Regions from separate parts of the Cellulosimicrobium sp. E-16 genome, predicted to be linked through region 2. Evidence: predicted binding sites of a transcription regulator. Region 2 holds the regulator's gene; each other region holds the start of a gene.
What was found. The regulator LexA, encoded in region 2, represses DNA repair genes until DNA is damaged. The targets are predictions, from matches to a motif close to TCGAACANNTGTTCGA.

Region 1 (10,047 bases), 290 kb from region 2:
CGGGCCGTGGCGGAGATCTTGGTCGAGTATCCGAGCGACTTGATCTGGAGGCTGAGCAGCGAGTCCTCGACCTCGGAGTCCGAGACCCACGGGTCGCGCTGGTGGTGCGCGAGCATCACGGCCTCCAGGGCCGACATCCGGAACAGCGACGCCTGGCCGCCCAGCACGGCCATGTTCCGCCCGCGCAGGAGGTTCTGCATGTTGAACGCCGCGAACTGGGCGCGCTGGCCCGTGAGCAGGAACCGGCGGAGCGGGCCGCGCGGCGTCACGTTGTCGACGGTGTAGATCGCGGAGATCCCGCCGATGCGCGGGTCGGACGACATCTCCGCCTCGAGCCGCTCGACGGCGTCCTTGGCGAGCACCGTGTCTCCGTCGACGCCCAGGAAGTAGTCCGCGCCGCGCACCAGGCGGAAGCCGTAGTTGAGGGCGCCGACCTTCTTGTCCGCGAGCGCCCCCAGGTCGTGCACGTAGACGCGCGTCGTCTGCTCGACGCCGCGACGGACGACGCGGTGCTCGCCGGCGAGCTTGGACGCCTTCGCGAACGTCCTGTCGCTCGTGTTGTTCACGACGACGTGGACGACGTCGGGCAGGCGTGTCTGGCGCAGCAGCCCCTTGAGCACCGCCTTGATGGTCCCGGCCTCGTTGTACGCCGGGATGACGGCCCCGATCGTCGAGCGCCGCGCAGGCTCGTGGACGACGATCTCGTCCGCCGTGAACTCGTAGCGGTCGAGCTCCGTGCCGAAGGGCACGGCCGAGGGGACGGCGGTCGGTGCGGTGTCGATGAGCAGTGCGGTCATGAGGGCCCCCGTCGAGGTAGTTACGGATTCAACGAGATCGATCCTGCGGGGCGACCCGCGTCGGGGGCTCGGGCTCCGCGCAGGGGAACCTCAAGGTCTGCTCAAGATCCCCGGGCGACGTCGTCACCGTGCTGCGCAGCCCTGTCCCTGCTCCCCCGCGCGGTTGTCCGGGCACGCTCCACGGTCGCCCAGAGCTCCGCCGCCGCGCCGGACGCCACGCCCTCGCCCACGTCGAGCCCGAGCACCTCGCCGCCCAGCGCGAACGGCCGGTCCACGAGCCGCCCGCGCAGCGCGCGGAGCCACAGTCCGCGGACGACCTCGTCGTCCTCCGCGAGCACGACGACGACGCCGGGCGCCCGGCCGTCGGTCGCGACGAGCGCACCGACGGGAGCGGTCTCGAGCGCGACGTCCGCGAGGTGCCGCCGCGCCCGCTCCGGCCCCGGTGGACCGTAGGCGTCGCGGAGCGCCCGGACGTCACGGAGCTCCAGGGCGACGACGACCAGCTCCCATCGACCCGCTCCTCCGTGCTCCGCTGCACGCTCCGCCACCGCTCGCTCCAGACCAGCACGCGTCCGGGCGCCGCTGCTCGGGTCGAACAGGGCGTCCCCCAGCTCCGCCGTCTCACGGGTGCGCAGCGCGATCATCGCGAACGCGCCGACGACGATGAGCACGAGGTTGACGAGGGTCGTCGTCGCCGTGCCGAACCAGCGGACGAACGGCTCCGACGTCGGGCCGCCCACCGCGTACACCACGGCGCGCACCGCGTAGTACGAGCCGGCCACGGCGCACGCGGCCCCGAGCGCCCGGGCCTCGCGCGCGCCGGCGCTCCCCGGGCCGAGCAGGGCGACCGCCGCGAGCACGGACCAGGCCGCGACCCCCACGAGGTAGGCGAGCGCGCCGGCCCACGGTCCGGCGTCGGGACCGGCGACGATCGCGGCCAGCGCCACGAGGGCCGCGGAGGCCCCGACGACGCCGAGCGCCGGGTCGTGCCCCAATCGCGCGCGAGCACCGGACCAGATCGATCCGAGGGACACCACGAACGCGGCGTTCCCGAGCGGTACGGCCCACCACAGGGCAGGGCTGCTCGCCGCGAGGTAGGCGAACGTCGTGACGACGGCGGCGACGAAGGTCAGCGTCCAGCACCGGTCGACGACGTCGGTCCGGTCCCGTCGCCACATCTCGAGGACGAAGAGGCTGCCCACGACCACGATGACGACCGGCGACACGACGAGCACCGTCGTCGGGTCCAGGCCCGTCACGACGGGTTTCCCACGACCGGGAGGCGGACCCGCGCGGTCGTCCCGCGCCCCGGTGCGCTCAGCAGCTCGATCGACCCGCCGTGGGACTGCACGATCTGCTGCGAGATGTGCAGGCCGAGCCCTGTCCCGTGGCGCGGCCCGTTCCGCACGGCGCCCGCGCGGTAGAACCGGGTGAAGACATGGCCGAGGTCGGCCTCGTCGATCCCGAGGCCGTCGTCCGCGACGGTGAGCACGAGCTCGCGGCCGACGGGCTCGACGGCGACCCGGACGCACCCGCCCGCGTCCGAGTACTTCACGGCGTTCGAGAGAAGGTTGTCGACCACCTGGCGCAGCCGCGCCCGGTCGCCGACGACGGCGGGTGCGGCGTGCTCGCCGGTCAGACCTGGGCCGGCGTCCACGGACACCTTCGCACCGCTCGCGATCGGACCGATCGCACGTACCGCGTCCAGCACCACGGCGCCGAGGTCGACCGGGGCGCGCTCGACCACGAGCTCGCCGGCTCGGGTGGAGGCCGCGGTGAGCAGGTCGTCGACGAGCACCAGGAGGCGGTCCGCGTTGCGCTCGGCCACGACGAGGCGTTCACGCACGACGTCCGGGAACGCGGGGTCGTCGACCGCGAGCTCGAGGTGCCCGACGATCGAGGTCAGCGGGGTGCGCAGCTCGTGCGAGGCCGCGGCCACGAAGTCCTCCTTGAGGTCGAGCGCGGAGACCTGTTCGGTGAGGTCCTCGAACGTGACGACCGCCAGCCTCCCGGAGCCGCCGGTCTGGTGCCCCTGGAGCTGGACGACCGAGACGCGCAGCGCCCGGCGGCCGGTGGGCAGCGGCCACCAGCCGACCTGGCCGCGGACCTCCTCACCGGCGATCGCGCGGTCGAGCGCCCCGGGGACGATCGCCTCGCCGTCGAGCGTCGTCGGCCGGACGTCGGGCAGGGCCGCCCGGGTGGCGCCTGCATGGAGGGCGCCGTCCGTGGCCTCGACGACCAGCCGGTTCGCGAGCACCACCGTCCCGTGCTCGTCGAGCAGGACGATGCCCACCCCGACCGTGCCCACGACCGCCTCGAGGAGCCTCCGCTCGGCGCTGAGGTCGTCCGCGGCGCTGCGCAGGAGCCGCCCCTGACGCTGCAGGAGGAGGCTGCGCGCGTCCGAGCGTCGCTGGATGGCGCCGACGGACAGCGCGACCGCCGTGAGGACCACCGGGACGAGGACGACCCGCGCCGCCTGGCTGCTCGTCATCGCCGGCAGGGTGAGCGCGGACGGTATCCAGGCGACCGCGAACCCGCCGACGACGCCGAGCGCGACGCCGGTTCGCCCGTGGCGCTGCGCCAGCCAGAGCACGGGGAACACGGCGAGGAGCGTGAGCGGGGCCCCCGCTCCGACGAACAGGCCGGTGACCAGGAGGTCAAGCACCGCGACGGCCAGCTCGCACCGCGGCGGAAGCCGTTGCCACGGCACGAGGAGCGTGAGGGCGACCGTCCCGGCGAGCACCACCACCGCCAGGACGAAGGGGGTCGAGAGCACGACGGTGCGGTCGTACACCGTCAGCGCCACCGTCGCGAGACCGGACGTCGCGACGAACGGCAGGTTCACGACGAAGAGCGCGCCGACGGGGCGTCCATCCGAGCGCGAAGAGCCCCCCGCCATCCCCCCTGCGTGCATGCGCCGAGACTAGCGACGCCGCCGGACGGTCGCCCGTCCTCGCGCGGGGACGGCGCAGGGCGCCTCGCCCGGAACGGGTGAGGCGCCCTGCGCGGCGTGCTGGGAGCGGGCTACGCCTCGCCCTCGGCGTCGTCGTGCGGCGCGGCGGGCTTCGCGTCGACGCCGGCCTCCTTGCGCTGCTCGGGCGTGATCGGCGCGGGGGCCTGCGTGAGCGGGTCGAACCCGCCGCCCGACTTCGGGAACGCGATGACGTCGCGGATCGAGTCCGACTTCGTCAGCAGCGCGACGATGCGGTCCCAGCCGAACGCGATCCCGCCGTGCGGCGGCGCGCCGAACTTGAACGCGTCCAGGAGGAAGCCGAACTTCTCCTGCGCCTCCTCGGACCCGATGCCCATGACGTCGAACACGCGCTCCTGCACGTCGCGGCGGTGGATACGGATCGAGCCGCCGCCGATCTCGTTGCCGTTGCAGACGATGTCGTACGCGTAGGCGAGCGCCTCGCCCGGGTTCTGCTCGAACGTGTCGACCCAGTCGGGCGTGGGCGACGTGAACGCGTGGTGCACGGCGGTCCAGGCCGAGTGACCGAGGTCGACGTCATCGTCCTCGCCCGTCGGCTTGAACAGCGGCGCGTCGACGATCCAGACGAACGCCCAGGCGTCCTCGTCGATGGCACCCGTGCGCTTCGCGATCTCCTGGCGCGCGGCGCCGAGCAGCGCGCGCGAGTCCGACGTCTTGCCCGCGGCGAAGAACACCGCGTCGCCCGGCTGCGCGCCGGTCGCGTCGCGCAGACCCTCGCGCTCGGCGTCGGACAGGTTCTTGGCGACCGGACCGGCGAGCGTCCCGTCCTCCTGGAACGTGACGTACGCGAGCCCGCGAGCGCCGCGCTGCTTGGCCCACTCCTGCCACGCGTCGAACTGGCGGCGAGGCTGCGAGGCCCCGCCCGCCATGACGACGGCGCCCACGTACTCCGCCTGGAACACGCGGAACGGCGTGTCCGTGAAGTAGTCCGTGAGCTCGACGAGCGGGTTGCCGAAGCGCAGGTCGGGCTTGTCCGACCCGTAGAGGCGCATGGCGTCGTGGAACGTCATGCGCGGGATCGGCGTCGGGATCGTGTACCCGATCAGCTCCCACAGCGCGACGAGGATCTTCTCCGCGAGAGCGATGACGTCGTCCTGCTCGACGAAGCTCATCTCGACGTCGAGCTGCGTGAACTCGGGCTGGCGGTCGGCGCGGAAGTCCTCGTCGCGGTAGCAGCGCGCGATCTGGTAGTAGCGCTCCATGCCCGCGACCATGAGCAGCTGCTTGAAGAGCTGCGGCGACTGCGGCAGCGCGTACCAGGAGCCGGGCGCGAGGCGCGCGGGCACGAGGAAGTCGCGCGCGCCCTCGGGCGTCGAGCGCGTGAGCGTCGGCGTCTCGATCTCGACGAACTCCTCGGCGTCGAGCACGCGGCGCGCGGCCTGGTTGACCTTGGCGCGCAGGCGCAGCGCGTGCGCGGGCGCGGGCCGGCGCAGGTCGAGGTAGCGGTGCTTGAGGCGCGCCTCCTCGCCGATCGTCTCGGTGTCCGCGAGCGCCGTGGAGACCTGGAACGGCAGCGCCTCGGACGTGTTGAGCACGACGACGTCGCTCGCGACGACCTCGATCTCGCCCGTCGGCAGGGACGGGTTCTCGTTGCCGTCGGGGCGGCGCGAGACCTCGCCGGTCACCTGGAGGACGAACTCGTTGCGCAGCGGGTGCGCGACGGCCTCGTCACGGATGACGACCTGGGCGATCCCGGAAGCGTCGCGCAGGTCGATGAAGGCGACGCCGCCGTGATCGCGCCGACGGTCGACCCAGCCCGTGAGGGTGACGGTCTGACCGGTGTGCTCGGCCCGCAGTGAGCCGGCCGTTCGGGTGCGCAGCACGGAGGGTTCCTTCCAGGTGGGCGGTGGGGGTCGCGCTCCCGGGGGCGGTCGCGCGTCCGGACGAGTCTAGTGCGGGCGGGCGGGCGGCTCGACCGGATACCGTGGCGGTGCCGCCGTGCCGGCAGGGCGTCGACCGCGTCGCGTGTCCGGACGCGCGCCCGGAACCCGCGCCCGGGCGAGCGGCACCGGCGTTCGCCGACCGGCCCGCCGCCCGCACGAGTGAGGGGTGACCCGTGGCACGCACATCGCGACGAACCGGCGCGTCGAGCGCGACGAGCTCGAGCAGTTCCTGCGCTCCCGGCACGACGGCGTGCTCGTCACGACCCGCGCCGACGGCCGGCCCCAGCTCAGCCCGGTGACGTACGGGGTCGACGACGCGGGCCGGGTCGTCGTGTCGACGTACCCGGAGCGCGCGAAGGCGGTCAACGTGCGCCGCGACCCGCGCGCGTCGCTGCTCTCGCTGGGCGAGAGCTTCTCCGACCCGTGGGTGCAGGTCGACGGTGAGGCCGAGGTGATCGACCTGCCGGACTCGGTCGAGCCGCTCGTCGACTACTACCGCTCCATCAGCGGCGAGCACCCGGACTGGGACGAGTACCGCGAGGCCATGGTCGCGCAGGGCAAGTCGCTCGTGCGCCTGACGATCACGCGCTGGGGCCCGGTCGCGACGGGCGGCTTCCCCGCGCGCCTCGCGGACGGCTGACGGTCCCGGCGGCGCGACGGCGTAGCGTGCCGACCATGCCGATCACGCTGTGCGTCCTGCTGTGGCCCACCGAGGGCAGTGCCGATCTGCTGAGCCGGTACGAGGACGACGTCCTCGCGCTGGTGCCGGTCCACGGTGGCCGGCTGCTGTCGCGCGTGCGGGCGCTGCCCGGCCAGGACGCGACGCTGCCGACCGAGGTCCAGGTGATCGAGATGCCCGACGACGACGCGCTCGCCGCGTACATGACCGACCCCGCCCGCGTGGCGCTGGCCGACGTCCGGGACCGGGTCGTGGCACGCACGGACATCGTCCGGGTCGTAGACGTGCCGGATCGCGACACGTCCACCTGACTCGCCCGCCAGACGCGACGGGGACCGCTGGCGGGGCTTCGCCGGGCTCGCATCGACCAGGTCGGCGTCGGCCCGACCATGTGTCACCCGGTCAGAACAGGACCTGCTCCACTCCCCCGCCGACCACGTCCAGGCCCCCGCCGTCGACCGGCATCCCCGCGAGGGCGCCGTCGTGACTGCGCCCGTCGGGTTCCGGAGGCAACCCGGCGAGGCTCCCGGTCGGGTAGGCGCCGTCCGTCGGCGGCCCCGGGTCGTGGTGACGGTCGCCGAGGCCGCCGAGCTCGCCCCGGCGGTACCGCCCCTCGACGCCCGCGGGCCCGCGGTGCCCGGAGACGGCGAAGCCGCGCGCCTCGAGCATCGGGCGCACGCGGTCCCACAGCCATGACCGGTAGGCCTTCGAGGCGTACGTGCCGCGCGCGTAGACGCGCTCGTACCCGGGCACGAGCTGCGGGTGCTCGCGCGCGAGCCAGCCCATGTACCACTCGCGCGTGCCGGGCTTGAGGTGCAGGGGCAGGACGGTGACGCCCGTCGCACCGGCGTCCCTCACCGCGTCGAGCAGGTCGGTGAGCGCTCGGGTCGAGTCGGTCAGCCAGGGCAGGACGGGCGCGACCATGACGCCGCACGGCAGCCCTGCCTCGCGGACGGCCCGGATCAGGTCGAGCCGGGCGCGGGGCGACGGCGTGCCGGGCTCGACGCTCGCCTGGAGCGCCGGGTCCAGCAGAGCGAGCGAGACGCCGATCCCGACCTCGACGCGCAAGGCGGCGTCGGAGAGCAGCGGCAGGTCGCGGCGCAGGAGCGTCCCCTTGGTGAGGACGGACAGCGGCGTGCCGGACCCGGCGAGGGCGTCGATGATGCCGGGCATGAGCCGGTAGCGGCCCTCGGCCCGCTGGTAGGGGTCGGTGTTGGTCCCGAGCGCGACCGCCTCGCGGCCCCACGACCGCCGAGCGAGCTCGGCGCGCAGCACGTCGTCGACGTTGACCTTGACCACGACCTCACGGTCGAAGTCCTCGCCCGCGTCCAGGTCCAGGTACTCGTGCGTGGGCCGCGCGAAGCAGTTGTGGCTCACGACCCCCGCCGCGACGAAGTCGCGCGTGCCGGTCGTGATGTCGACGAGGTCGGTCTCCTCTCCCGGACCGTCGAGGGCCTCGAGGGAGTCCACGCGCAGCGCGTCGCCGCCGGTCACGTCGCGCCCCTCGAGCGCGACCGCGCCGTCCGCGAGCGCCGCGGCGCCCGGGCCGACGAGCACGTCGCCGAGGGCGAGGTGGGCGCGGCGGCCCGCGCCGCCGACGACGTGGCGCCAGCCGCGTTCCGTGAGGAACCGGTGGTCGCCGCTCGCGACGAGCCGTGTGCCGTCGGCGAGCGTCACGCGGTAGGCGCGCTTGCGGGTGGTCCAGCGGTCGAGCACACGCGTGCGCACGTACCGCCGGTAGGCGCCGTGCGGCGCAGTCCCCATGATCTCGTCGCCGACGCGCAGCTCGCCGATCGGGCACTGGGTGCCGTCGGCCAGGAGCACCGGCGTGGTGGGAGCCAGGCAGTAGGAGCACGCGTGGCTGCACCCCCGGTACGGGTTGACCGTCCAGCGGAACGGCATGCGCGACATGGCCGGCACCTTGGACAACGCGCTCTTGGCGGTCACCTCGTGGAAGGTGATGCCGGCGAACTCCGGCGTGCGCACGCTGCGCACGAGGCCGACACGCTCCAACCCCGGGAGCGCTCCGTCGTCCGCGCCGATCGCCTGTCCGTCCCACCGCACGAGAGCATTCGAACAGGTGTTCGATTGCGTGTCAAGGTCGCTCGGACGTGGCGCGCTCCCCGCGAGGTCCACCGCCTCACACGGGGCCGCACCGGCCTGTCCGCTACCCGCTCCGTGCTGTCACGGCGCCGTCACGGCGCGTCCTCCGCAGCCCACGCCATGAGCAGGCCCAGGTTCGCGAGCGGGACGTGGTGGCCGATCCGCGGGTGGTCGAGCGTCACGCCCACGACGCCGGCCGCGCCGAACGACGCGACGTAGTCGATCGCGTCCGGCACCGGCACCCCGAGCAGCGGTACCCCTGCGCCCTCGCCGACGACGCCCAGCGCGACCGCGGCCTCCCGCGCCCGGTCGGCGCTGCTGTAGAGGCAGACCATCGGGCCCTGTGCCGCGCCCACGGCGTAGGGGCGGGGCCGGTCCTCGGGTCCCCGCGCGATGAAGAACCAGGTCTCGAGCCGCGTCGCCTGCCGCCACAGCGCGATCTGCGCCGTCGTGTCTCCGGCGGGCGCGGCCCGGACCGCCTCGTCGAGACGGTCCAGCTCCGCGACCGCGGCGGGGTCGTTGTCCCTCGTCATGCCGCCACGCTCTCACGCCCCGCCACGCCGTCCCGCGGGCTGAGACGCCGGGATTGTCGAGAGCGCACGGAGGCCCTAGGGTCGGGCCCGAACGCCCCCGGGGAGCGCACGAGCGCTGAGAGTGCAGGCCGGACACCCGTCCCCCCTGCAGACCCGTGGAACCTGATCTGGTTCGTACCAGCGAAGGGAGCAGGGCCGACGTCACCGTCCCCTGCGCGCTCGTGCCCGCGCGCCCCGCGCCCGGCCGTGCGCGCGGGCCGAGGCGGTGACGCGCCGTCGTGCACCCCTCGCCCCGGGGGCCCGACGGAGGGAACCGCATGGCCGAGCCCCGCACCACCCCGCAGCAGACGACCCCGGGCGCCGCCCCTGGCGCTGTCGTCGGGACGACCGACGACCCGACCACCGGGACCGCAGGCCACGCGCTCCCGACGACGCCCCCGCGTGCCGCGCGTCGGCGGGGCCTGACCCTGCACGAGACGGTGCTGATCGCCGTGCTCGGCGTCGTCTTCGGGTTCGTGTACTGGGCGTTCGTGCAGCTCTGGGCCCCCTTGCAGCTCGCGATGGGCCCGCTCGCGGACCTCGCCGCGAACGTCCTCGCGGGCGCGTGGATCGTCGTCGGCCCGCTGGCCACGTACGTCGTGCGCAAGCCGGGGGTCGGCATCCTGGCCGAGACCCTCGCCGCGCTCGTCGAGGTCGTCTTCCTCGCCTCCCCCGCCGGGCCGCTCCTGCTCGTCGTGGGCCTCGTCCAGGGCCTCGGCGCCGAGCTGCCGTTCGCGCTCACGCGCTACCGCCGGTTCGGCTGGTGGGTGTTCGTCGCGTCCGGCGTGAGCGCCGCGCTCGTCACGTTCGCGTTCAACGCCGTGCGCTTCGGCTGGCTCGGGCAGGACTACGCGATGCTCCGGCTGGGCGTCCAGGTCGTGTCGTGCGTCGTCCTGTGCGGCCTCGCAGCCCGCCTCCTGGGCGACGCGCTCGCGCGCACCGGCGCCCTCGACGCCTTCGCGATCGGCGCGGCCCGCCGTGGCTGAGCGCGCCGCCCCCGACACACCCGAGGCCGCCCCTC
Region 2 (10,047 bases):
GACCCAGAGCCCAGCGACTCCCACCCCGGCTCAGGACGAGCCGACCGGCGCGACGCGGGACATCGCGAGCGACGTCGTGGCGCGGGTGCTCGCTCGGGCCGGGACGGCGCGCGCCGAGGGCGGCACGGTCCACGCACGGCACGACGGCGAGCAGCTCGAGCTCGAGGAGCGCAGCGCGCTGCGCCGCGTCGTCGGTCTGTCGACCGAGCTCGAGGACGTCACCGAGGTCGAGTACCGGCAGCTGCGCCTCGAGAAGGTCGTGCTCGTCGGGCTGTGGAGCCCCGGCTCCGACCCGCGCGAGGACGGCGCGCCCTCGTCCGCGCAGGAGGCCGAGATCTCGCTGCGCGAGCTCGCGGCCCTCGCCGAGACGGCAGGCTCCCAGGTGCTCGACGGCGTGATCCAGCGCCGCGCGAAGCCCGACCCGGGCACGTACCTCGGCTCCGGCAAGGCGGCGGAGCTCGCCGACGTCGTCGCCGCCAGCGGCGCGGACACCGTCGTGATCGACGGCGAGCTCGCGCCCTCCCAGCGGCGTGCGCTCGAGGACATCGTCAAGGTCAAGGTGATCGACCGGACCGCGCTGATCCTCGACATCTTCGCCCAGCACGCGAAGTCCAGGGAGGGCAAGGCCCAGGTCGAGCTCGCCCAGCTCGAGTACCTCCTCCCGCGCCTGCGCGGGTGGGGCGAGTCGATGTCCCGGCAGGCCGGCGGTCAGGTCGGCGGCGCCGGCGCGGGCATGGGGTCGCGAGGTCCCGGTGAGACGAAGATCGAGCTGGACCGCCGCCGCATCCGCAACCGCATGGCGAAGCTGCGCCGCGAGATCCAGGCGATGGCCCCGGGCCGGGAGACCAAGCGCGCGTCGCGCAAGCGGCACGCGATCCCGTCCGTCGCGATCGCCGGGTACACGAACGCGGGCAAGTCGAGCCTGCTCAACGCCATCACGGGAGCGGGCGTGCTCGTCGAGAACGCGCTGTTCGCGACCCTCGACCCGACGGTGCGCCGCACGCGTACCGAGGACGGTCGCGTCTACACGCTCGCCGACACCGTCGGGTTCGTGCGGGCGTTGCCGCACCAGCTCGTCGAGGCGTTCCGCTCGACGCTCGAGGAGGTCGGCGACGCCGACCTGCTGCTCCACGTGGTGGACGCGTCGCACCCCGACCCTGAGGGCCAGATCGCGGCGGTCCGGCACGTCCTGGCCGACATCCCGGGCGTGGAGGACGTGCCCGAGGTGATCGTCCTCAACAAGGCGGACCTCGCGGACCCGGAGACGATCGCGCGGATCCGGCTGCGCGAGCGGCGCACGGTGGTGGTCTCGGCGCACACGGGCGAGGGGATCGAGCACCTGCGCGAGCTCATCGCGCACGAGCTGCCCCGTCCCGACGTCGAGATCGACGTCGTCGTGCCCTACCACCGTGGCGACCTCGTGCACCGCGTGCACACCGAGGGCGAGATCGACCACGAGGAGCACACGCCCGAGGGCACGCTCCTGCGCGGGCGCGTCGCCCAGGCGCTCGCGACCGAGCTCGTCGGGGCCTCGACCCAGGGCTGAGCGCGTCGCGCCGGGAGACCCGGCCCGGCGTCCTCCACGACCCCGCACGGCGCGCGCCGTGCGGGGTCGCGCCGTGCCCGGGCCGCCGTCCACAGGGCCGCCGCCCCGTGGGCGCCCGACCGTAGACTCGGCGGGTGCCCCCCTCCACACGACCCGCCCCCGACCGCGTCGACGCCGAGGGGCCGGGCACGACGGCCGGCACCTCGAGTGGTGACGTGCCCGACGTCGACGCGCTGCTCGACGTCGCCGTCACGCGCCTCGGCGGCGCGCGACGCGACGGCCAGCACGCGATGGCGCGCGCGGTCACCGAGGCGATCGAGGCGTCGGAGCACCTCGTCGTCCAGGCGGGCACGGGCACCGGAAAGTCGCTCGGGTACCTCGTGCCGGCCGTACGGCACGCCGTCGCGACCGACGAGCGGGTGATCGTCTCGACCGCGACCCTCGCGCTCCAGCGCCAGGTCATCACGCGCGACCTGCCGCTCGTCGCCGACGCGGTGGCCGACCGTCTCCCGCGCCCCGCGACCATCGCGCTCCTCAAGGGGTGGCACAACTACCTGTGCGTCCACAAGGTCGCGGGCGGGTACCCGGCCGACGAGCCGACGCTCTTCGACCTGCCGGGCGAGTCCGCGGGCGCCGCCGACCACCCCGCCGCGCGGGGCGGGACCAGCGCAGCCGCGCTGGGCGAGCAGGTCGTGCGTCTGCGGGAGTGGGCCGACGAGACGTCGACCGGTGACCGGGACGACTTGGTGCCCGGCGTGAGCGACAAGGCGTGGCGCCAGGTCTCCGTCACCGCGCTCGAGTGCCTCGGGCAGCGGTGCCCGATGCTCGCCGAGTGCTTCCCCGAGAAGGCGCGCGCGACGGCCCGCGAGGCCGACGTCGTCGTGACCAACCACGCGATGCTCGGCATCGCCGCGATGGGGTCGCCCGGCGTGCTGCCCGAGCACGACGTGCTCGTCGTCGACGAGGCGCACGAGCTCGCGGACCGCGTGACGGCGGCCGCGACGGTCGACCTGTCGGTGCCGGCGATCGAGAGCGCGGCGCGCCTCGCGCGCCGGCACGGCGGCGTCACGACGGACGCGCTCGACGCGGCGTCGGCGGCGTTCGGGACGGTCGTCGGTGCGCTGCCCGCCGAGCGGTTCCCGGACGGGCTGCCCGACGGCGCGCGGTCGGCCGTCGCGGCGGTGCGCGACGCCGCGCGCGAGGTCCTCTCGACCCTCAAGCCGGAGACCGGGGTGACCAAGCCCGCCCAGCCGGACTCCGGGCTGAAGATGGCCCAGTCGACCATGCTCCAGCTCTTCGAGGTCGCCGAGCGCATGGCCGCCGACCCGACCGGGCACGACGTGCTCTGGTGCTCGCGGCCCGGCGAGGGCGGCTGGTCGGCCGACCGGTTCGGCGAGGGCGCGAGCCGCCTGCACGCCGCCCCGCTGGGCGTCGCCGGCCTCATCCGCACGCACCTGCTCGCCGAGCGGACCGGGGTGTTCACGTCCGCGACGCTCGCGCTCGGAGGAAGCTTCGACGCCGTGGCGCGCACCTTCGGCCTCGGGAGCGATGGCGAGGGCGGTGACGCCGACGCGCCGCGGTGGGGCGGGCTCGACGTCGGCAGCCCGTTCGACTACGCGCGGCAGGGCATCCTCTACGTCGCCAAGCGCCTGCCCACGCCGGGCCGCGAGGCGTCCACGGAGCACCAGCTCGACGAGATCGCCGCGCTCGTGGAGGCCGCGGGCGGGCGCACGCTCGGCCTGTTCTCGTCACGCCGCGCCGCGGTCGCTGCGGCGGAGGCGATGCGCGAGCGGCTCGACGTGCCGATCCTGTGCCAGGGCGACGACCAGCTCCCGACGCTCGTGCGCGAGTTCGCCGACGACCCGGCGACGTGCCTGTTCGGCACCCTGTCGCTGTGGCAGGGAGTCGACGTCCCAGGGCCGTCGTGCCAGCTCGTGCTCATCGACCGCATCCCGTTCCCGCGCCCGGACGACCCGGTCAAGTCGGCTAGGGCCCGTGCGGTCGAGGCCGCGGGCGGCAACGGGTTCATGCAGGTCTCCGCGACGCACGCCGCGCTCCTGCTGGCGCAGGGCGCCGGTCGGCTCGTGCGGTCCACTGCGGACCGGGGCGTGGTCGCGGTCCTCGACCCGCGCCTCGTGACCGCGCGCTACGGCTCGTTCCTCGCGCGCTCGATGCCGGGGTTCTGGCAGACGACCGACCGCGACGTCGCTACCGCTGCGCTGCGGCGCCTCGCCGCCCTAGGCTGAGTCCTTTCCCGGAGCATCAGGGATCCCACCGAACTCTCACGGAGGCGAGATGACGACGAGCACGTCCCCGCACGGCACCGGCGACGCGACCGCGGGCGGTCCAGGAGGGGCCGCACGGACCACCAAGCTGGCGATCGTCGGCGCGGGTGCCGTCGGGTCGACGCTGGCGTACGCGGCCCTCATGCGCGGGGCCGCGCGCACGGTGGCGCTCCTGGACGTGAACCGGGCGAAGGTCGAGGCGGAGGTGCTCGACCTCCAGCACGGCATCCAGTTCATGCCGATGGCCCGGGTCGAGGGCTCGGACGACGTCGCGGTGTGCGCCGGGGCGGACGTGGTCGTCGTGACGGCCGGGGCGAAGCAGAAGCCGGGCCAGACGCGGCTCGACCTCGCCGAGGGCACGATCGGCCTCATGCGGACGATCCTGCCCGGGCTGGTGGAGGTCGCCCCGGACGCGGTCTACGTCATGGTGACCAACCCCGTCGACATCGTCACGTACGCGGCGCTCAAGTTCTCGGGGCTGCCGCCGACGCAGCTCTTCGGCAGCGGGACGGTGCTCGACTCGTCGCGCCTGCGCTTCCTCGTGGCCCAGCACTGCGGCGTCGCGGTGCAGAACGTCCACGCGTACATCGCGGGCGAGCACGGCGACAGCGAGATCCCGCTGTGGAGCTCGGCGACCATCGGCGGCGTGCCGCTCCTCGAGTGGCCCGGCCTCGGCGGGCGGGGGCCCTTGACGGGGGAGGTCCGTGACGACATCGCGCGCGAGGTGGTGCAGTCGGCCTACCGGATCATCGAGGGCAAGGGCGCGACCAACTACGCAGTCGGGCTCGCGGGCACGCGCATCATCGAGGCCGTGCTCGACGACGAGCACCGCATCCTGCCGGTCTCGACGCTCCTCGACGGCGCGTACGGGCTCGACGACGTGTGCCTCTCGCTTCCGACGCTGGTCGACCGCCGGGGCGCCGCCGAGCGGGTCGAGGTCCCGCTGGCCGACGCGGAGCTCGCCGGCCTGCGCTCGTCCGCCGAGTCGCTGCGCGCCGTCGCCCGCCGCTTCGGTCTCTGACCGACCGGGGCTCGTCGCGTCGGTCTCTGACCGACCGGGCCCGCGCACCGCGAGAGCCGGGTGGTCGACGACCACCCGGCTCTCGGCGTGCTGAGGGGAGGACCCTGTCGCTCAGAGGCTGCGCAGGACGGAGACGACGCGCCCGAGGACCTGGGCGTCGTCGCCCGGGATCGGGTCGTACGCGGCGTTGTGCGGCATGAGCCACACGTGGCCGTCCGCGCGACGCAGGGACTTCACCGTGGCCTCGCCGTCGATCATCGCCGCGACGATCTCGCCGTTCTCCGCGACCGGCTGGCGGCGCACGACGACCCAGTCTCCGTCGCAGATCGCGGCGTCGATCATCGAGTCGCCCTGGACCCGCAGGAGGAAGAGCTCGCCCTCGCCGACGAGCTGGCGGGGCAGCGGGAAGACGTCCTCGACGACCTGCTCCGCGAGGATCGGCCCGCCAGCGGCGATGCGTCCGACGACCGGGACGTACGACGGCGCGGGGTGCGCCTCGTCGTACGTGGGCTGGGGCGCGGCGCCCGCCGCCCCGAGCGGGGTCGCGCGGCGCGCGTCGTCCGGCTGGACGACCTCGATCGCGCGGGGACGGTTCGGGTCGCGGCGCAGGAAGCCCTTGCGCTCGAGCGTCGTGAGCTGGTGCTTCACGGACGACGGGCTCGTCAGGCCCACGGCCTCGCCGATCTCTCGCATGCTCGGCGGGTAGCCACGCTGCTCGACGCATGCGCGGATGGTCTCGAGCACGAGGCGCTGCCGCGGCGTGAGCCCGTCACCCCCTGCCGACCCGTCCGGGAGCTCGCGCACCTCGGCGAGCCCCCGTGCCCTGTCCGTGCCTCGTGCCGCCATGGTCGCTCCGCCTTCGTCCGTCGCGGCCGCCGACGCCTCCCGGCCTGCGGCCTCCCCTCCCCGGGACGTGCGCCCCGGGACCTCGGTCGTTCCTCCAGGTCCGAGCGGACATGTCCGGCGAACCGACCTGACCCCAGGCTAGGGGAGGTTGCGACACGAATCAAACACCTGTTCGAGCATGTCTCGACTCTGTCGGTCGTTCGTGATAGACCTTCGTACAGATGTTCTACGTACACGTGTTCGATCAACCTGGTCGGCGCGCAGACGAAGGGCTCGCGGCGTCCGATCGACCGGGGAAGGCGATCGGGCCCGCGAGCCGGGACGGAGCAGGCATGGATGCGATGGCGATCTCGACGATCGGGCCGCTCGGCCCCTCGGGCGGAGTTGCGGCGCCGGGGCGCGCGGGAGAGCGACCACTGCGGCTCACGCGGCGGGGTCGCGTGGTCCTCGTGCTCCTCGCGGCCGTGGTGCTGCTGCTCGCCGCGCGCGTGGGCGTCGCCGTCGCGAGTGGACCAGGTGAGCCTGTGGAGGTCCGGGTCCACGTCGTGGCCGCGGGGGAGACGCTGTGGGAGCTCGCGCAGGGCGTAGCGGCTCCGGGCGAGGATCTCCGGGACGTCGTGAGCGGGCTCGCCGAGCTCAACGGGCTCTCGTCGTCCGGCCTCCAGGCCGGGCAGAAGATCCTTCTCCCGGCATCGGCGTAGGAGCCGCGCCGTCCGTCGTCGTCGGCGGGCCCGACTCCGGTGTGGCGCAGGACACGGCAGGAAACCCTCGTGTGTCGGGGTGCAGGGGTTGCATCCCTGATTAGGCCCACCTAAGTTAGTCTCACCTCACAACGCCGGCTGGGGGGCTGGGCGGACGAGGCGAGGAGCACGCGGTCCACCGCGACTCCTGTGCACGTCGCCGCGCGTGAGGCGAGTCACGCGCGTGATGGGGACGGGGGCGTCCCGACGGGGGCGGTCGACCACGACCGCCCCCGTTCTGCTGTCCACGGGCGGCCTCCTGCGCGCGGTCGTCCCACCCTCCGCGGGCCCCGAGGTCGGAGGCGTGTTGCACCGCCCTGCCGCGACGGCATACGTTCGTCGCGCCGACCCGTCGGCGCGAACCCGCGGAGGAGCCTGCCATGCACTGCCCGTTCTGCCGCCACGCGGACTCCCGCGTCGTCGACTCGCGCACCTCGGACGACGGCGCGTCGATCCGTCGGCGTCGTCAGTGCCCCGAGTGCAACCGCCGCTTCACGACGATCGAGACCGCGAGCCTGTCCGTGGTCAAGCGCTCGGGCGTCACGGAGCCCTTCTCGCGCGAGAAGATCGTCAACGGCGTGCGCAAGGCCTGCCAGGGGCGCCCCGTCAACGAGGACGACCTCGCGGTGCTCGCGCAGCGCGTGGAGGAGACGATCCGGGCGAGCGGCAGCGCCGAGCTCGACGCGTACGAGATCGGGCTCGCGATCCTCGGGCCGCTGCGTGAGCTCGACGAGGTCGCCTACCTGCGCTTCGCGAGCGTCTACCAGGCGTTCGACTCGCTCGAGGACTTCGAGAGCGCGATCACCTCGCTCCGGGTCGAGCGCGAGGAGCGCGAGTCGGCGGCGCAGGCCGAGGGCACGGACGACGCCGCCGCGGACGCGAGCGAGGAGCCCGCGCCGCAGGCCTGAGGCGGCGACACCGCGCTCCGTCTTTCGTCCCCGCGTCGCCATCGGACCGCGCCTGCGGTGCTACAGGTCGCTGGACCGCGACGCCCAGATGTTGATGCCCGTGTCCGCGGGCAGCGCGTCGACGGCCGCGAGCTCCTCGGCGGAGAGACCTGGCGCGTCGAGCGCGGCGAGGTTCTCGTCGAGCTGGCGCGTCGAGCTCGCGCCGAGCAGGACCGAGGTGACGCGCTCGTCCCGCATCGCCCAGAGGATCGCCGTCGTGGCGAGGCTGCGTCCGTGGGCACGGGCGAGGCCGTCGAGCCGGCGCACGTGGTCGAGGTTCGCGTCCGAGAGGAACGCCGGGCGCAGCGGTCCGCCGCGGGCCGCTCGGGAGTCGTCCGGGACCCCGCGCAGGTACCGGTCGGTGAGCATCCCCTGGGCGAGCGGCGAGAAGGCCACGACGCCCAGGCCCTCGGCCCCGGCGACGTCGAGCACGGACGCGCCCGCGGGATCGTGCGGGTCGGGCTCCTCGACCCACCGGTTGAGCATCGAGTACGACACCTGGGTCACGACGAGGTCGACCCCGAGCCGCTCCGCGACACGCAGGGCCTCCCGGGTGCGGCGCGCCGAGTAGGAGGAGATGCCTGCGTACCGCGCGCGTCCCGAGCGGACCGCGGTGGCGAGCGCGCCGACGGTCTCCTCGAGCGGCGTCGTCGGGTCGAAGCGATGGGAGTAGAAGATGTCGACGTGGTCGAGCCCGAGCCTGCGCAGCGACGCGTCGAGGGAGGAGAGCAGGTACTTGCGGGAGCCGCCCTCGCCGTAAGGACCGGGCCCCATGCGGTAGCCGGCCTTGGTCGTCACGACGAGCTCGTCGCGGACCCGCCGCAGCTCGCGCGCGAGCAGGCGCCCCAGCGACTCCTCCGCCGCTCCGCCCGGTGGGCCGTAGTTGTTCGCGAGGTCGAGGTGGGTCACCCCGCGGTCGACCGCGTGCAGCACGATCTCGCGCTGGGTCGCCCGAGGGTCGGCGTCGCCGAAGTTCTGCCACAGCCCCAGCGAGACGGTCGGTAGCGCGAGCCCGGAACGACCGAGACGGCGGTGCGGCAGCGAGGCGCGGTCCGTGGGCGACGGCGGCGCGGCCGGTCGGGCGGCGGGAGCGGGGGAGGCGTCGGGCGGCACGGTGCCGACGCTACCCGACGCCGTCCGACGGCCGCCGGGGAGCCAGCGGGCCGGGGGACAAATCAGGTGGCGTCCGGCGACAGGGTGCGGGAGGCTGACGAGGTGCCCGCACCGTCGGGCCGACCGCAGTGCACGACCGAGTTCCCCACCGACGAGGAGACCGCCATGGCGTCCGACCAGCAGCGATCCGCTGCAGAGACCGCACCGACCGACGAGGCCAAGGCGAAGTTCCGGGAGGCGCTCGACCGGAAGAACGCGGCGCGCCACCGGACGGCCGACGGGGAGACCAACACCGGGTCGGTCCACGGCTCCGAGACCGTCGGCCCGGTCCAGCGCACGTTCCGCCGCAAGTCCGGCTGACCTGCGTCCCGTCGTCCGGTCGTCCCGCGCGGGGCGGCCGGACGACGCGTGTCCGGGGTCAGTCCTCCGAGCGGGCGAAGCGACGTCCCGTGAGCTCGCGGGCCTCGACCACGACCCACTCCTCGGTCGGCACGTCGACCGTGGGGACCAGCGGGTCCGCACCGTCCTGGACGGCGTCCACCTCGTGCTCGCTCCGGACCCGGTGGGCGGTCCCGCGGGCGACGACGCTCCATGCCCCGTCGTCGTCGACGTGGTCCCACTCGAGCGCGACGCGCTCGTTGGTCGCGAGGGTCGCGAGCTTGGTCCCCGGCACGGTGCGGAACGCGAGCGTGCGCTCGTGCGCCCGCACGGTGACGGGGTAGATGTCCGGCTCGCCCCGCACGCTCACGGCGAGGCGTGCGACGTGGGTCCCCTCCACGAGCTCCCACGACGCGTCGGCGTCGAGGATCTGCGGCCCGTCGTGCGTGTATCCGGTCATGCCTCATCGTGGCACCGACGCGGACGGGGCGCTCAGCGGCGAAGGTCACGCCGCCCGAGGACCTTCGCCGCGTGCGCCGGGCGACCGGCGCACGCGGCGAGATCGCTCGCGGTGGGCGTCAGTCCAGGACGCGCAGGGCGATCGTCTGCTCCATCGCCGCCAGCGCGTCGATCACGGCGGGCTCGACGCGCGAGCCGACGTCGGTGACGACGTAGCCGATCTCGCCACGGGTGGCGAGCAGCTGGCCCTCGATGTTCGTACCGTGCTCCGCGAGCGTCGCGTTGACGGCCGCGAGGACGCCCGGCGTGTTCCGGTGCAGGTGCGTGATGCGCGTGATCCCGGTGGTCTGCTCGAGCGCGAGGTTCGGCACGTTGACGCTGAGCGTCGTCGACCCCGTCGTGAGGTAGTCGCGCAGCTTGGCCGACACGAACTGGCCGATCGCCTCCTGCGCCTCCTCCGTCGAGCCGCCGATGTGCGGGGTGAGGATGACGTTCGGCAGGCCGCGCAGCTCGGAGTCGAACGCGTCGCCCTTGCGCTTGGGCTCGTGCGGAAACACGTCGACCGCCGCGCCGGCCACACGGCCCTCGACGATCGCCTCGCGCAGCGCGCCGTAGTCCACGACGAACCCGCGCGACAGGTTGAGGAAGATCGAGCCCTGGCGCATGCGGGCGAACTGCTTGGCGCCGAACAGCCCGGCGTTGCCCTGGCGGC
Region 3 (10,047 bases), 680 kb from region 2:
GCGGGCGCTGAGCCGAGGTGGCATCGCGGGTCCTCTCGTCGGTGAGCCGGTGCGGACGACCCGTCGTCGCATCGCGCCGGGCCTCGTCCGCTCCGTTCCTACCACGCGTGCCACCGGACGGCGACGAGCACGTCAGTGGAAGTCGCGCGACGTCGTCGCGACCTGGAGCGAGAGCGGGGCGAGGTGCTCCGCGACGAGGTTCGTGGCGCCGTCGGCCCGTTCGAGCCGCCCGCGCACGACGAGCGCCGCGGACCCGCGCGCGACCTTCCGGAACCGCTGCCACAGCCCGGGCGAGCACACGACGTTGAGGATGCCCGTCTCGTCCTCGAGCGACAGGAACGTCACGCCCCCGGCCGTCCCGGGGCGCTGGCGGTGCGTGACGACGCCGCCCACCGCGACGCGCGACGACGGGTGCGGGCGCGTCCCCGGCACCTCGCCCGCCGCGCGCTCCGCCTCGTCGACCTGCTCGATCTCGCGCGACACCTCGACCGCGCCGACGACGGTGAGCACGCCCGCCGCGGTCAGGCCGTCGCGCACGTACTGCGTCGGGTAGGAGTCGGCGGACACGCCCGTGGCCCAGACGTCGGCGACGGCCGTCTCGACGTCCGTCATGCCGGGCAGCGCCGGGGCCTCGACCCCGACGCTCACGCCCGGCAGCGTCCCCGGGCCCTCCTGCGCGAGCGCGCCCGCCGCCCACAGCGCCTCGCGCCGCGTCACGCCGAGGCAGTCCGTCGCCCCGGCGGTCGCGAGCCCCTCGAGCTGGGTCGTGGTGAGGTCGACGCGTCGCACGAGGTCGCGCAGGTCGCTGAACGGCCGTCCCTCCCCCTGCGCCCCGCGCGCCGCGACGACGCGCTCGGCCGCGTCCTTGCCGAGCCCACGCACGCTCGCGAGCCCGAGCCGCACGGCGAGCGTGAGATCGGGCTCCGGCCCGAACCGGGTGTCGATCCGCACCTCCCCGCCGACCATGCGGTCGCTGCCCGTCCGGAGGCCAGGACGGTCGGTATCCGCAGGGTCGGCGGGCGCAGCCGCACGGTCGGCCGGCAGCCGCTCGACCGTCGCCTCGACGTCGGACGCGTCGACGTCGGGGCGCAGCACGGTGACGCCGTGGCGGCGCGCGTCCGCCACGAGCGACTGGGGCGAGTAGAACCCCATGGGCTGCGCCGCGAGCAGGCCCGCGTAGAACGCGGCGGGGTGGTGCACCTTGAGCCACGAGCTCGCGTAGACGAGGAACGCGAACGAGTACGCGTGCGACTCGGGGAACCCGAAGTCGGCGAACGCCTTGAGCTTGTCGTAGATCTCCTCGCGCACGGCCGGGTCGGTGACCCCCTTCTCCCGCATCCCGTCCATGAGCCGCCCGCGCAGCTCCTCCATGCGCTCGACGGACCGCTTGGACCCCATCGCGCGCCGGAGCTGGTCGGACTCCTTGGGCGAGAACCCCGCGACGTCGATCGCCATCTGCATGAGCTGCTCCTGGAACAGCGGCACGCCGAGCGTCTTGCCGAGCGACTTCTCCAGCAGCGGGTGCAGGAACGTCACCTTCTCCCGCTTGCGCGCCCGGTTGATGTACGGGTGCACGGACCCGCCCTGGATCGGCCCGGGGCGGATGAGCGCGACCTCGATGACGATGTCGTAGAACGTCCTCGGCCGCAGGCGCGGGAGCGTCGCCATCTGCGCGCGCGACTCGACCTGGAACACGCCCACGGTGTCGGCCGCGCACAGCAGGTCGTACACCGCCGGGTCGTCCTCGGGCAGCGTGTGCAGCGCGAGGCGCGGGCCGCCCTCGTGCCGCTCGACCAGGTCGAACCCGATGCGCAGCGCCGTGAGCATCCCGAGGCCCAGGAGGTCGAACTTCACGAGCCCCGCGTCCGCGCAGTCCTCCTTGTCCCACTGCAGGACCGTGCGGCCCTCCATGCGCGCCCACTCGACGGGGCACACCTCGATGACGGGGCGGTCGCACATGACCATGCCGCCCGAGTGGATGCCCAGGTGCCGCGGGAGCCGCAGCATCCGGTCGGCGAGGTCGAGCACCGCGTCGGGGATCTCGCCCTCCTGCGCGGCCGACGGCGGCCGGTGCGCGGGCACGACGTCGTGCGTGTCGTCCGCGCGCAGGACCTCGCCCTCGTCCACGGCGAGCGGGTCGACGACGCGCCCGCCCCGACCGCTCAGGTCGGGCGACCAGTCGCGGCTCCCCCACAGCCGCGCCGTCGCGGCGTCCTTCCGGGCGGTCCGCGTCGTGACCGCCGACGCGGCCGGGCTCGTGGACCCCGGGGTCTTCGCCGCGATCGCCCGCTCCTTCGCCGCCCGGTCGGCCGCGGGCGACGACGGGTCGGGGCCGCGCAGCGACCCCCACCGCTCGATCGACTTGCTCCACGCGTCGGCCTGCCCGACGTCGTACCCGAGCGCGCGGGCCGCGTCGCGCACCGCGGACTTGGGCCGGTAGGAGATGACGTTCGCGACCTGCGCGGCGTGCGTGCGCCCGAACTTCCCGTAGACGTGCTGGATGACCTCCTCGCGCCGCCCCGACTCGATGTCGACGTCGATGTCCGGCGGGCCGTCGCGCTCGGGCGCGAGGAAGCGCTCGAACAGCAGGCCGTGCTTCACCGCGTCGACGGCCGTGATGCCGAGCGCGTAGCAGACCGCGGAGTTCGCGGCCGACCCGCGGCCCTGCGCGAGGATCCCGTTCACCCGGCAGAACTCCACGAGGTCGTAGACGACGAGGAAGTACCCCGGGAAGTGCAGGTCCTCGATGACCCGCAGCTCGTGGTCGATCTGCGCCCACGCGCCCGTGATCTTCTCCTGGTCGCGCGGCCCGTACCGGTTCTCGCCGCCGCGCCGCACGAGCTCGCGCAGCCAGGTCGCCTCGGTGTGCCCGTCCGGCACGGGGTACGGCGGGAGGTCGGGCGCGACGAGGTGCAGGTCGAACGCGCACTCGTCCCCCAGCGCGGCCGCGGTCGCGACGGCCTGCGGGTGCCGGTGGTGGCGCGCGAGCATCTCCGCCGCCGAGCGCAGGTGCGTCGTCGGGGCGCCGGGCAGCCACCCGTCGAGGTCGTCGAGCGACGAGCGGGCGCGCACCGCGGCGAGCGCCCCCGCGAGGTCGGCGTCGCGCGGGTTGGCGTAGTGCGCGGCGGTCGTCGCGACGAGCGGCAGGCGGGCGTCCGCGGCGAGGTCGGCGAGCGCCGCGTGCAGGTCGGCGTCGCGCGGGTCGTCGGTCGCGGTGATCTCGACCGCCACGTTGTCCGCGCCGAAGACGGCGACGAGCCGGTCGAGCTCGCGGCGCGCCGCGGCGCGTCCGGCGGTGACGAGCGCCCGCCGGACGGAGCCCTTGCGGCAGCCGGTGAGCACGAGCCACTCGCCCGCGCCCTGCGCGGCGAGCACGTCGAGGTCGTAGCGGGCGGCGCCCTTGGTCCCGGTCGCGAGGTGCGCGGTGGCGATCGCGCTCGACAGGTTGCGGTAGCCCTGCGCCCCCCGCGCGAGGACGAGCAGGTGGGTCGAGCGCGGGTCGGGCAGGCCGGTGGGCGGGTCGAGCACGGGCAGTCCCGCGGGCGTCCGCCCGTCGTCGACGACGGGCAGGTGCAGCTCGGCGCCGAAGATCGTGGGCAGCCCGACCTTGCGCGCCGCCTCGGCGAAGCGCACGACGCCGTACAGGCCGTCGTGGTCGGTGACCGCGAGCGCCGACAGCCCGAGCCGCGCGCCCTCGGCGGCGAGCTCCTCGGGGTGGGACGCGCCGTCGAGGAAGCTGAACGCGGAGTGGGCGTGCAGCTCGGCGTACCGGGGAGCGGTCGTCCGGTCAGTCATAGAGGCCCTCCACGGTCCAGCGCCCGCGGGCGCTCGCGAGGAGGAGCCCGCGGCCGTCGTCGAGCAGGACCTGCACGTGCACCCGGCGCCGCGGCGCGGGGGTCCACCAGCGCTCGGCGAGCGGCCACGGCCCGGCCCAGTCCACGACGGCGCGCACCGACCCGGGGCCGGGCAGCGTCCCCTCGCGTCGAGGCGGCGCCGGGCGGCGCGCGCCCGCCTCCGGCGCAGCGGTGGGCCACCGCACGGTGACGGGCTCGCCGCTCATCGCGAGGCGCGCGTCGACGACGACGGGTCGCTCCGCGGCGTCGAGCACGACGACGTCCTGCGGCTCGACGGGCACGACCGCCGGCGCGGGGCTCGGCAGCGCCCCGGGCCACGGCAGGGCCGGGTCGCGCGGGCGTGCGACGTCCTCCCCGAAGGGCACGAGGTGCACGCGGTCGGTCGCGTCGCGACCGCCCTGGACCTCGACGCGCAGGACGGCGTCGCCGCCGAGGATCCCCTGCACGCGCCCGAGCGCGCGGTGGGCGCGCGCGTCCTCCCCGCTCGACGCGCCCCACAGGCGCGGCTGCTCCGCCCCCGCGGGGACGACCTCCTCGGCCGTGAGGGACAGGCGGGCCAGCGGCGCGACGCCCGGGACGACGTCGGCCCCGCCGGGCGACCCGTGCTCGCCGCCACGACGCCCGGCCCGGGCCGCGCGCCCGGCGCGGACGGACGTGGTGGTGAGCCAACCCTCGAGCTGCCACCGGACCTTGTCCGTGAGGCGCGCCGGGCTCATCGCGCCCGGCCCGTCGAGCCGCCAGGTGCGTTCGAGGTCGTCGCCCTCGACGGTCCGCGCGGTGATGCGCAGGCGCCCGGCGACGAGCGAGCGCGCGACGAGCTGGTCGTGCAGGTCCTCGGAGAGCCGCCGCGCGGCGAAGGTCGCGACGTCGACGCGCTCGGCGGGCGGGTCGAGCTCGGCGCTCACCGCGACGTCGGGCTCGACGCGGCGCCGCGCGGGCGGGCGCAGGTCCTCGCCGCGCGCGAGCCGGTGCGCCCACGCGCCGAGGTCGCCGAACCGCCCCTCGACGGTCGCGGGCGGCAGGGCCGCGAGCGCCCCGAGGGTGCGCACGCCGAGCCGGCCCAGGAGGTCCACGAGCTCGTCGATCGCGACGGCGGCGTCGGGACGCGTGGCGACGTGCGCGAGGTCGCGCGCGGGCCGCGGCGCGAGGAACGCGGCCGAGCCACCGGGGACCACGACGGCGGCGTCCCGCGCGGCGAGCACGGCCGCGAGGATGCCGTCGGCGACGCCCACCTGGCTCTCGTGCCCGGTGCGCTCGGCGACGCGCGCGACGAGCGCCTCCGCGAGCGCTGCGTCGGACCCGTGGTACCGGCTCGCCCCGGCGGCGGGCAGGAGCAGCAGGCCGGGCCGGGTGATCTCCAGGCCGGCGACGACGGTCTCGGCCGCGAGCGCGACGGGCTCGAACTCGCGGGCGTCGCGCGCGTCGTCGACGTCGAGCAGCTCGAGCTCGGGGCAGCACTCGCGGGCCCGGCGGCGGCGCATACCCCGGCGCACGCCCTGGGCGCGCGCGGTCGCGGAGACGGCGACGACGCGGCGGCCGTCGTGCGTCGCGGCGGGGAGGTGCGCGGGGACGTCGCGCACCGCCATCGCCGCGAGCACCGGCCAGTCCGGCACCCACAGGGCCGCCGTGCGGGTCGGGCTCGTGCTCATCCGACGAGCCGGAGCCGGGAGGGCCGGTCGGGGTCATCGACGTGGGCGGGGACGGGGCCGGCGTCGGCGGCACCGGTCTCGGCGGCGGGCCGGGTGCCCCGGGCGTCCTCGGCGAGGAACGCCGGCCAGTCCTCGTGGGCGAGCGGGAGCTCGACCTCGACCCGCGTGGGGCGTGCGGCACCCCCGCGGCCCGCGCGCTCGACGACGAGGGTGCGGCGGCGCAGCCAGCCCGCCCCACGGTCCGCTCCGGACCAGCCGCCGCCCGTCACGGTGAGCGCGACGTGCGCGCCCGGCCACGCCGTGGCTGCGACGAGCAGCGCCCCGCGCTCGCGTGCGCGGCCCGTGAGGCGGCGCCGGTCGGTGTCGGTGAGGGCGGCGTCGGGCCCGACGACCACGACGTCCAGGCCGTCGACGAGCGCCGCGATCGCGAGCGCCGCGTCCGGCCCGGGCCGCGGGACGAGGACGACGCGGTCGAGGTCCGCGCCGACGTCGGCGGCCGCGAGCAGCCCGACCGCGGGGAACCCGACGGCGGCGGTCCACGCCCCGGCCCGCGACGGTCGTGCGACGAGCGCGAGCAGGAGGCTCGTCGACCCGCGCACCGCGACCACCGTGCCGCGCTGGAGCCCGCCGAGCGGCAGGAGCGGGACGAGCGCGTCGTGCACCGGCCACGCCCGCTCGTCCGGGATCGCGTCCCGCATCGCGACGCGGCGGCCGCGGGAGCGCGCCGGGCGCTCGGCCGGCGCGACAGGGGCCGGCCGAGCGACCTCCGGCGAGGAGACGTCGGCGCGCGGGACGTCGGCGCGCAGGACCGTGTCGGCGAGCGGGACCGTGTCGGCGAGCGGGGCGGCGACCGGTGCTGCCGGGACCGCGGGGGCGGCGACCGGGCGGTGTCGGCGGACGCCCGTACGCTCCTCCGCACGGCGCAGGACGGCGCGGGCGCGCTCGGCCTTGTCGGAGGCCGCGGCCGTCGGGCCTGGTGTCCCCGCCCGTTCGGCGGGGTCGGCGAGAAGGGTCATCTCGCCTCCCGGGATGCTGCTCGGACGGGACGCGCACCGCGCGTCGACTGCTGGGGGCGTCGTTCTGCACCCACTATCGTTCGAACAGACGTTCGAACACTTCCAGTGAACGACCGCCGCCGCGGGGTGTCAACTCCGCAGGTGAGAGCCGTCGGCTTCGTCCGAGATGCCCGCCACGACCCTCGACCCGCGCTCGAGGGTTGACCGCAACCCTCGACCTCTACCTGAACCTCCTCCCGCGCCGAACAGGGGGTCGCAGACCGTCCGGCGTACCGCACGGGCTGCGACCGCATGCTCGGCGGGCGGAGGCGCATGCTCGGCATCCGACCCCCGCCGCACGCGGAGCCCCGGGATGGCAGGCTGACGCCATGGACGCCCGCACGACGCTGCCCACGCTCGGCTCGCTCACCTGGGAGCCGGCCCTCGACCACCTCGACCTCGTCGCCCCCACCACCGCCGACGCGCTGCGCCGCTGGGCCGAGGCCGACCCGGACGTCGCGGCGCTCGTCGCCGTGACGGAGATCGACCCCGACCTCGCGGACACCGCGACGCTCAACGCCGCGTTCGACCTGCCCGTCGAGGCGTCGGCGAACTGCGTCGTCGTGGGCGGCGCGCGGGCGGGCGACGAGCGCATCGCCGCCGCCGTGGTGCGCGCGCACACGCGCGCCGACGTCAACACGCGCATCCGCAAGCTCCTCGACGTGCGCAAGGCGTCGTTCCTGCCGACCGACCGCGCGACGGCCGAGTCCGGCATGGAGTACGGCGGCATCACGCCCGTCGGGCTCCCGGACGGGTGGCGCGTGCTCGTCGACTCGCGCGTCGTGACCGACGGCGCGCCCGCGCTGATCGGCAGCGGCGTGCGGCGCTCGAAGCTGCTCCTGCCCGGCGACCTGCTGGCACGCCTGCCCGGCGTCGAGGTCGTCGAAGACCTGGCCGTCCCGATCGCCTGACCGCGCCCCTCCCGCCGAGCACGACCTGAGAGGCGCCCTGGGCGCCCCCGCCGACCCTGAGGTCGTGCTCGGTGGTCAGTCCTCGAGGACGACGAGCCGCTGCGTCGCGCGCGTCATCGCGACGTAGCGGTCGACGGCACCCTCGACGCCGTCGCCGAACGCCTGCGGGTCCACGAGCACGACGAGGTCGAACTCGAGGCCCTTCGCCGTCTCGGGCGTGAGCACCCGCACGCGCGACGCCCCGTCCTCGTCGAGCCGCGCCGAGACCGGCTCGGTCGACGCCGCGACGGAACCCGCGCCGCCGATCACGCAGGCCGTGCCCTCGGCGTGCTCGGCGAGCCAGCCGTCGAGCACCACGTCGAGGTCCGCGACCGAGCCGTAGGCGACCGGCACGCCCGTGCTGCGCACCGACGTCGGGACGTTGGCGTCTGGGAGCGCGGCCCGGATGACGGGCTCCGCCGCCGCCATGACCTCCTGCGGCGTGCGGTAGTTGACGCTCAGAGACGCCTCCGCGACCCGGTCGAACCCGACGCGCCCGAGCCGCTCGCTCCACCCCTCCGCGAACCCGTGACGGGCCTGCGCGCGGTCCCCGACGACCGTGACGCTGCGCGACGGGCAGCGGCTCAGGATCATCCGCCACTCGGCGTCGGTGAGCTCCTGCGCCTCGTCGACGACGACGTGCGCGAACGGGCCGGCGAGCCGGTCGGGCGTGGCCGTGACCATCGCCCCCTCGTCGACGAGCGCGTCGCGCAGGTCCTGCCCCTTGAGCATCGTCATGACCATGAGCTCGCTGTCGTCGGACGCGACGAGGTGGTCGACGACGTCGTCCATGCGGGCGCGCTCGGCCGCGGCCGCGGCCTCGTTGCGGCGACGGCGGCGCGACGCCTCCGGGTCGCCCAGGCGCTGCCGGGCGGCGTCGAGCAGCGGCAGGTCCGCCGTCGTCCACGCCTGCGCGTCCGCACGCTGGAGCGCCCGCACCTCCTCGGGCGTGAGCGACGGCACGCACAGGCGCAGGTAGGCGGGCACCGACCACAGGTCGGCCACGAGGTCCGTCGCCTCGACGAGCGGCCACGCGCGGTCGAACGCGGCGCCGAGCGCGCGGTGGCCGCGCAGGGCGCGGCGCACGTCGTCGGCCGACAGGCCCCCGGCGTCCTCCGAGGCTCCCTCGCCCACCGTCTTGTCCACGAGGATCTCGACGAGAGCGGCCCAGACGTCGTCGCGCGCCTCGTTGTGCGGGGTGCCCGGGTCGACGGACTCGAACGCCTCGGCCCAGTCGGCCGTCGAGAGCCAGACGTCTGCCCACGGCGTCTCGACCTCCATCCCCTCCGCGGGCGGACGCTCCGAGAAGCGCACGGCCGGCTCGATCGCGGCGACCAGCTCGGCGGACGCCTTGAGGCGCGCCACCTCGGGGTCGGTCTCGGGGCGCGCCGCCGCGCCCTCCGGGACGAGATCGCGCAGCGTGCAGGTCTGCACGCCCTCCTCGCCGAGCCCGGGCAGCACGTCGGCGACGTAGGAGAGGTACGGGCGGCTCGGCCCGACGACGAGCACGCCCCCGTGCCCGCCGCCCACCTGGGGATCGGCGTAGAGCAGGTAGGCGGCGCGGTGCAGCGCCACGACGGTCTTGCCCGTGCCGGGGCCGCCGTCGACGACGAGAGCGCCCCGCGAGCCCGCGCGAACGATCGCGTCCTGGTCCGCCTGGATCGTGCCGAGCACGTCGCGCATGCGCGGCGACCGGCTCGCGCCGAGGCTCGCGACGAACGCCGACTGGTCGTCGAGCGCCGCGCCCGAGCCCGCGCCGTCGGGCACGAGCTCCTCGTCCCAGTAGTCCGTGACGCGACCGCGCGTCCACCGGTAGCGGCGTCGCGCCGCGAGGCCGAGCGGGTGCGCGGGCGTCGCGGCGAAGTACGGCTCGGCCGCGGGCGAGCGCCAGTCCACGAGCAGCCGCTCCCCCGCCGGGTCCGTGAGGCCCACGCGCCCGACGTAGACCGGGGCGGAGCCGTCGGCGAACGTCATGCGGCCCAGGCACAGGTCGACGCCGTAGCGCTGGAGCAGCCGCAGGCGACCGCTGAGGCGGTGGATCTCCTGGTCGCGCTCGAGCGCCTCGGTGCCGCTCCCGCCGGGCGCGCGGCGCGCCGCGTCGAGGCGCTGCGAGAGGTCCCCGACGGAGTGCTCGAGGCTCGCCGCGATCGCGGCGAAGTGCCGCTCGTCGGCTGCGACCAGGGCGGGGTCGGCCTTCGCGGCGAGCCGCTCGGGGAGGTCGAAGGTCTGGGCGGCGCCCGGGTTCGGACGTGCGGTCGGGTCGGTCGTGCGGTCGGCGGTCACGGGGGCGTCGGGCAACGTCATCAGCTCCGGTCCGAGGTCGATCGGGACGGCACGGACCGACGACGGTCCACGCACGAACGGAGATTCTGCGCCCCCAGGGGGGCCTTGCCGCAAGACCCCCCGTGCGCTATACCTTGGAAAGGGAGGCCGGTCGGCCTCCTTTCCCGTTCCCGTCCAGACCACGGTCGGACCGGCGATCGCGCGCCGAGATGCGAGAAGTGGCCCCTCACCGTCCTTGGTGAGGGGCCACTTCTCT

Region 1: the regulator LexA is predicted to act here: its motif matches at 8,424-8,439, upstream of ACN9MS_RS10080 (Rv2578c family radical SAM protein).
Region 3: the regulator LexA is predicted to act here: its motif matches at 6,600-6,615, upstream of ACN9MS_RS11885 (YbaK/EbsC family protein).

The regions. Positions count from the first base shown of each region.
Region 1 covers NZ_CP183974.1:2,269,652-2,279,698, reverse strand. Annotated here, with positions in the region: gene ACN9MS_RS10110 (glycosyltransferase family 2 protein) at 1-797, opposite strand, end outside; gene ACN9MS_RS10105 (hypothetical protein) at 899-2,056, opposite strand; gene ACN9MS_RS10100 (ATP-binding protein) at 2,053-3,711, opposite strand; gene aspS (aspartate--tRNA ligase) at 3,822-5,612, opposite strand; gene ACN9MS_RS10090 (PPOX class F420-dependent oxidoreductase) at 5,839-6,312, shown strand; gene ACN9MS_RS10085 (hypothetical protein) at 6,348-6,662, shown strand; gene ACN9MS_RS10080 (Rv2578c family radical SAM protein) at 6,754-8,415, opposite strand; gene ACN9MS_RS10075 (hypothetical protein) at 8,547-8,987, opposite strand; TPP riboswitch at 9,076-9,195, shown strand; gene ACN9MS_RS10070 (ECF transporter S component) at 9,305-10,012, shown strand.
Region 2 covers NZ_CP183974.1:1,984,647-1,994,693, forward strand. Annotated here, with positions in the region: gene hflX (GTPase HflX) at 1-1,546, shown strand, start outside; gene ACN9MS_RS08710 (ATP-dependent DNA helicase) at 1,681-3,792, shown strand; gene ACN9MS_RS08715 (L-lactate dehydrogenase) at 3,842-4,852, shown strand; gene lexA (transcriptional repressor LexA) at 4,964-5,698, opposite strand; gene ACN9MS_RS08725 (LysM peptidoglycan-binding domain-containing protein) at 6,031-6,399, shown strand; gene nrdR (transcriptional regulator NrdR) at 6,819-7,346, shown strand; gene ACN9MS_RS08735 (aldo/keto reductase) at 7,407-8,498, opposite strand; gene ACN9MS_RS08740 (DUF5302 domain-containing protein) at 8,601-8,858, shown strand; gene ACN9MS_RS08745 (pyridoxamine 5'-phosphate oxidase family protein) at 8,917-9,336, opposite strand; gene serA (phosphoglycerate dehydrogenase) at 9,455-10,047, opposite strand, start outside.
Region 3 covers NZ_CP183974.1:2,669,315-2,679,361, forward strand. Annotated here, with positions in the region: gene ACN9MS_RS11865 (hypothetical protein) at 1-24, opposite strand, end outside; gene ACN9MS_RS11870 (error-prone DNA polymerase) at 133-3,795, opposite strand; gene ACN9MS_RS11875 (DNA polymerase Y family protein) at 3,788-5,503, opposite strand; gene ACN9MS_RS11880 (hypothetical protein) at 5,500-6,519, opposite strand; gene ACN9MS_RS11885 (YbaK/EbsC family protein) at 6,888-7,469, shown strand; gene helR (RNA polymerase recycling motor ATPase HelR) at 7,545-9,812, opposite strand.